DNA from 2 places in the Streptococcus salivarius genome. Region 2 is predicted to be linked to the other one. Evidence: predicted binding sites of a transcription regulator. Region 2 holds the regulator's gene; the other holds the start of a gene.
What was found. The regulator Rex, encoded in region 2, represses fermentation and respiration genes when NADH is low (regulators of the CRP and FNR family bind a similar motif). The targets are predictions, from matches to a motif close to TTGTGAANTANTTCACAA.
Positions count from the first base shown of each region.

Region 1: the regulator Rex is predicted to act here: its motif matches at 1,919-1,936, upstream of V471_RS02125 (class II fructose-bisphosphate aldolase).

Region 1 covers NZ_CP015283.1:432,604-436,022, reverse strand. The annotation lists gene V471_RS02140 (gamma-glutamylcysteine synthetase) at 1-469, shown strand, start outside; tRNA gene V471_RS02135 (tRNA-Leu) at 661-746, shown strand; gene V471_RS02130 (IS30 family transposase) at 867-1,853, shown strand; gene V471_RS02125 (class II fructose-bisphosphate aldolase) at 1,979-2,860, shown strand; gene V471_RS02120 (hypothetical protein) at 3,150-3,419, shown strand, end outside.
Region 2 covers NZ_CP015283.1:1,061,460-1,064,878, reverse strand. The annotation lists gene V471_RS05480 (cysteine desulfurase family protein) at 1-527, shown strand, start outside; gene V471_RS05475 (DUF1831 domain-containing protein) at 517-864, shown strand; gene V471_RS05470 (redox-sensing transcriptional repressor Rex) at 1,007-1,666, shown strand; gene V471_RS05465 (gamma-glutamyl-gamma-aminobutyrate hydrolase family protein) at 1,659-2,354, shown strand; gene radC (RadC family protein) at 2,412-3,098, opposite strand; gene V471_RS05455 (DUF7657 domain-containing protein) at 3,144-3,419, opposite strand, start outside.

The sequences.
Region 1 (3,419 bases), 630 kb from region 2:
ACGTGCTAAAGACTATCTAAGTACGTCATCTGTCAAAGCACACTCTATTCATGGCGAAGTAGTCACTATTGAGCCAAGTGAGGAAGATTTTAAGACTCACCGTTCTTATCAATTCCAAGATTTAACGACACGAGGGACGATTGAGTTTCGCAGTGTTTGTACCCAACCTTTCTCATCAACCTTTGCACCAGCAGCCTTTCACCTTGGTCTTTTAGTCAATTTGGAAAATCTAGAAAATATTTTGAATGACGCACCTATTTTTGAAGCGTTTGACTATGATTATCCTAGAATTCGTCGTTTATATTCGAAAAAGGATATTTCTGATACAGACCTCAAAATGATTTTACCTTTGACAGAATCGCTATTGTCTTGTGCTGAGGATGGCTTAAAATCGCGTGGTTTTGGAGAAGAAGTCTACTTAGTGCCCCTTAGAGAGAGATTAGATAGGCTGAATAAGAGTTTGGTTTAATCTTTGATATAAGATATAATAGATAACTTTTGCTAAAAAATTTAAAAAAAGGCAAAAAAGTATTGACGTCAGCAAACAATAAATGGTATTATATAGTAGTTGTTTCGAAAGAGACAAGAGAAAGTTATAAAAAACTTTCAAAAAGGTATTGACACAAGTTGTCAATCTTGATATAATAACTAATGTTGTTAGCGGAAATGGCGGAATTGGCAGACGCGCAGGACTAAGGATCCTGTGACCGCTTTAGGTCGTGAGGGTTCAAGTCCCTCTTTCCGCAGAGTAACCAGTCAGATGACTGGTTTTTTTGTCTTGAATATACAATATAAGTGCACAATAAAAACTCATAAGATTTTCTAGTAAAATAGAATTGAACGAACTAGTTACGAAAGGAAATCTTATGAGCTACCATCATTTTACCATAGACGAGCGTGAAAGTATTCTCATTTACCGTACGCAAGGCCTAAATTTTTCTCAAATTGCTAAGTTACTTCATCGTCATCCGTCTAGTATTAGTCGTGAGTGGAAGCGGCATCTAAAAGAAGGAAGCTATTCTCCAAGTCATGCACAGGAGTCTTACCATAGGGCTAAATCACACTGTGGGCGGAAGCGTATGCTTGAAATAGATCACAATTTAAGCAATACCATCAAACATCTATTTCTCGATTACCAATGGTCTCCTGAAGAAATAGAAGGTCGGTTGCAATTAGAGTACGGAAAAACTGTTATTAGTTATCAAACAATCTATAGAGCCATTTACCGAGGACATTTTGAGGATAACTCATTATCTCATGGTGCTCGTGGTGTCATTCGTAAACTTCGTCATCGTGGGAAAACACGTCATACTAAAGGTCATGTTGAAAATAGAGGGAAAATATCCATTTCTCATACAATTCACGAAAGACCAGAAGAGGCTAATAATCGAACTAGAATAGGAGATTGGGAAGCCGATACTGTTGCAGGTAAAACTGGAAAAGCTTGTTTAGTTACTCTAACAGACCGTTATTCTCGTTTTCTAAAAATCAAAAAGGTAGCTGTTAAGAAAAGCAAGTTGGTAATAGAAGCTATGGTAAAACTGTTAGAACCCTTGACGAAGTATACAGTAACTCCTGATAGAGGGAAAGAATTCACCTATCATCAGAAATTGAGTGATCAATTGAACATTGAAGTCTATTTTCCTGACCCTCATGCTCCATGGCAACGAGGAACCAATGAGAACACGAATGGATTACTTAGAGAATATTTTCCAAAGGGTAGTGATCTAACATTGGTTGATGATCAGACTATTCAGCTATGGGAGAACAAACTTAATAATAGGCCACGAAAATGTCTTAACTGGAAAACACCTTATGAAGTATTCTATGGGGAGAGTATGCACTTAATTTGACAATTCAAGGTATTAAAAAATCAAAACGCTTACAAATTGTAGAAAAGCTAGTTTTTTGAGTCTAATTGTGATAGAATAAACTTGTAAACGGGTTCAAACCCAAAAAAATATAGGAGGCCTTTATAATGGCAATCGTTTCAGCAGAAAAATTTGTCCAAGCAGCTCGTGATAATGGTTACGCAGTTGGTGGATTTAACACAAACAACCTTGAGTGGACTCAAGCTATCTTGCGTGCAGCAGAAGCTAAACAAGCTCCAGTACTTATCCAAACTTCTATGGGTGCAGCTAAGTACATGGGTGGTTACAAATTGTGTAAAGTTCTCATCGAAGAATTGGTTGAATCAATGGGTATCACTGTACCAGTTGCTATTCACCTTGACCACGGTCACTACAATGATGCTTTGGAATGTATCCGTGTAGGTTACACTTCAGTTATGTTTGACGGTTCACACCTTCCAGTTGAAGAAAACCTTGAAAAAGCAGCTAAAGTTGTTGAATTTGCACACGCTAACGGTGTATCAGTTGAAGCTGAAGTTGGTACAATCGGTGGTGAAGAAGATGGTATCATCGGTGATGGTGAATTGGCACCAATCGAAGATGCTAAAGCTATGGTTGCAACTGGTATCGACTTCCTTGCAGCAGGTATCGGTAACATCCACGGTCCTTACCCAGAAAACTGGAGCGGACTTCACCTTGACCACTTGCAAAAATTGACAGAAGCTGTTCCTAACTTCCCAATCGTATTGCACGGTGGATCAGGTATTCCTGACGATCAAATCCAAGCAGCTATCAAACTTGGTGTTGCTAAAGTTAACGTTAACACTGAATGTCAAATCGCATTTGCTAACGCAACACGTAAATTTGTTGCTGAATACGAAGCAAATGAAGCAGAATACGACAAGAAGAAACTCTTCGACCCACGTAAATTCTTGAAACCAGGTTTCGAAGCTATTACAGAAGCTGTTGAAGAACGTATCGACGTATTCGGTTCAGCAAACAAAGCTTAATTAGCTTATATAAGCTTGAAAATAAAGGGTTTGTCCAATATGGACAAGCCTTTTTCTTATGTTTTGCCACAGATTTGCCACACTTTCTAAATTTCAGTCCGTTTTGATTATAGATGTAGCTTAATTAGCTTATTAAAACAAGGTCCTTTCTGGGTCTTGTTTTTTTGTACCCAAATAAATAGTTAGTATCTACCAATTAATCTGTGATTGGAAGTGAACAAATTTTAAAGAGTGGATATGGCTTTGGTTGATAGATTCTATTTCCTAACTTTTTAAGATATGCTATAATATGAATATGTTTGATAATTATATTGTACCTGTATTTTTTGGTGGTGGAGCTCTTGCTCTACTAGGTTTAGTGTTATTTGGTTGGGCCTTGCCTTCATTTTTGAAGGGTAAGTGGTCTTATTTGATTTCTTTGCTAGGTTTAGGTTTGGTTGCTTTTGCCTATTTTGATGCGGCGATTGTTATCACTTATAAAATTTGGCTTGGATTGCTAGGTGTTATCATGATTGGTTGGGGACTTCCTTTCAACAATCGCAAGGGACGCCGTGCGATG
Region 2 (3,419 bases):
AATTCCATGGACCTAAAGGTGTCGGCCTGCTCTATCATAACGATTTGCATTTTGACAACCTTCTCCATGGTGGTGAGCAAGAGGAAAAACGTCGTGCCAGTACTGAAAATCTGGTCGGTATTGCAGGTATGACCGCTGCTTATAAGAATGCTAGCGAGAATTACCAAGCCAATTACCAGCATGTTGAAAAGATTCGTCAGGCCTTTCTAGATACCCTTACCGTTCCTTATGAAATTAATGGTGGAGGATCTAGTCTACCTCACGTCATCAACATCAGTTTTCCTGGTAAGGAAAATGGCCCTCTCTTAACCTTGTTAGACCTAGCTGGCTTTGCCGTCTCAACGGGTTCTGCTTGTACTGCTGGAACTGTTGACCCTAGCCACGTCATCCAGGCCCTCTATGGCAAGGATTCTGACAAGCTAAAAACAGCTATCCGCATTAGTTTATCAGAGGAAAATACTGCTGAAGAACTCCAAGCCCTAGCAGAAAAACTTAATCAAATCATAGGAGACCAACATGGCATTTGAAAAAAGCATTCATTTGACTGACTGTAAATACCGTTACACCATCAGTCCTAATGTCAAAAAATTCACCCTACGTGATACGACTTTTGTGCAAAATAAAATTGGAAACTACGAGTTGCACCGCCTTCTCGAAAAAGTGCCTAACTCAGGCGAAGGTTTCCCACTTAAAATCACTATTAACAAAGACTTGACTGGTTTCAAATTGTCAATTACAGATAAATCTGGTCTTCGTAACGTTAATATCTTTAAAAATGAAGATCATCACATCTTGCAAGAGAAATTCTATTTCTTGATGCAGAGTTTGGTTGACCGTAACGTTTTCGAACAAGAAGAAGTCTAAACTTCTTTCTTACTACATAGAAATAGCCTATCCTTGTGATAGGTTTTTTATATCGCCTCTTCTACACTATTTTGTTGCAATCTTCACAAACTTTTCTTAAAATATAAGAGAATCATACTAATTGAAGAAAGGAAAGCGATCAATGACATTTGAGAAAAACATCCCAAACGCCACTGCCAAACGTCTCTCTCTCTACTATCGTATTTTCAAGCGATTCCATCGTGAAAATATCGAGAAAGCAAGCTCTAAACAAATTGCTGAAGCGATTGGGATTGACCCTGCCACTGTTCGTCGAGACTTCTCCTACTTTGGTGAGCTAGGTCGTCGTGGCTTTGGTTATGACGTGAACAAACTAATGACATTTTTCGCTGAACTCCTTAATGACAATGCGACTACCAAGGTACTTCTCGTAGGTGTTGGGAATGTCGGGCGTGCCCTCCTCCACTACCGTTTTCAAGAGCGTAACCGCATGCAGCTGGTCATGGCTTTTGATACAGACGATAACGAACTGGTTGGAACTCAAACTGAGGACAATATTCCTATCTATGGGATTTCCCAAATTAAGGACAAGATTGCTCAAGAAGATATCAAAACAGCCATCCTGACAGTGCCATCAGTTAAGGCTCAGGAGGTGGCTGATCTTTTGGTTGATGCTGGAATTAAAGGCATCCTCTGCTTCTCTCCAGTCAACCTCAATCTTCCACGCCACGTGGTGGTCCAATACGTAGACCTGACTAGCGAATTACAAACCCTACTCTATTTCATGAAAGAAGAAGAAAAATCAAGGAGGAACAATGACTAAACCAATTATCGGAATCACAGCCAATGTAAGGCCTAATCCAGCCCATGAAGACATCAACTGGTCCTATGCCCCATCTGGCTTTGTAGAAGGAGTTCAAAGAGCCGGTGGCCTAGCAATCCTACTACCCGTATCCGATCCATCGGAAGCCAAGACCTATATCTCCATGATTGACAAGCTCATCCTTATCGGTGGGCAAAACGTTGACCCTAAATTCTACAACGAAAAGAACCATGCCAGTGAAGATGACTTCTTCCTCGAACGTGATATCTTTGAAATGGCACTTATCGAAGAAGCCACTAAGCAAAAGAAACCCATTTTTTCAATCTGTCGTGGAACTCAACTCATGAACGTCGCACTAGGTGGTAGTCTCCACCAAGACATCGAGAATCACTGGCAGGACAAGCCTTCTGATTACCTCTACCATGAGATGATTGTTGAAGAGGACAGTAAGTTGGCAGAAATTTACGGACGTGAAACCTCTATCAACTCCTTCCACCATCAAAGTATTAAACACTTGGCCTCTGACCTCCGTGTCATTGCGCGTGATCCTGAGGACAACACTGTCGAAGCCGTTGAGTCAAATACACCAGACCTTCGCTTCCTTGGTGTCCAGTGGCACCCAGAGCTTCTCCTAGACAAACGTGAAGAAGACCTCAAACTCTTTCAATACGTTGTTAACGAACTTTAAAAGCAACTGAGACTGCACTCAGTTGCTTTTCTCTTGTCTTTATCACATCGCCTCAATCTAAAGCTCAAAATCCTCCCTCTCCTCACGAAAAGAATAATAGGTCGATTTGCCAACAATCAGATGATCAAGCAGACAAATCCCCAAATCATCGCAAGACCGCTTAATCTTTTGCGTAAAATCAATATCATTTCGACTCGGATAGGCCTCACCCGATGGATGATTGTGAACCACAATCAGGGACGTTGCCATCAGATGACAAGCATAATGCAAAATCTCACGTGGCTCAGCAATCGAACGACGAACACCACCAATAAAGACCGTCTTCTGCTGAATAACACGATTCTGCGTATCCAAGTAGATAGCCACCAGATGCTCCTGAGGCTTGTCCCCAATATCCAACATCATACGACGGGCTACTTGCTGACTGGACATAATCTGCTCGGAACGAGCCAACTCGGCCTTCTCAATCCGCTTAGCCAACTCCACCATAGCCTTCAGCTCAATAGACTTCACACGCCCAATACCAGGAATCTTCTGAAGCTCATTCAAAGACAAACGAGACAAATCCGCCAAACTCGTCATCCCTTTCAAAATACGATTAGCCATAGATAAGACCGACTCAGACTTGGTCCCTGTCCGCAGCACTATCGCCAACAGCTCCTGGTCCGATAAAACCTCTGCTCCCTTCTGTAAGAGTCGCTCACGAGGCAAAAGCCCCGCCTCCTCAGATACAATACTATACATAAGAAAAAACCTCCTACTTACCTATTCGTAAGTGGGAGGGGGAAGTTAATTCAAATATTCAAAGATTCTATTATTATCATTATCCTGATAAATCTCTGTAAATGACGAACCAAATTCTTTATTTAAGTCTCTAGTTGTCAAAATATATTTTACATTTAAGTCTTTTAACTCATTTATATTTAAGTTAATATTTACATTATCGGGAACTGGTGTAGTCATAGATGTGTTCTCGTTCGTTAATGAATATTTTAAGTGTGCATATCTATTCCATACATCTTCATATTGATTTTGCTTATCAATTTTAGTCATAAGTTGTCTATC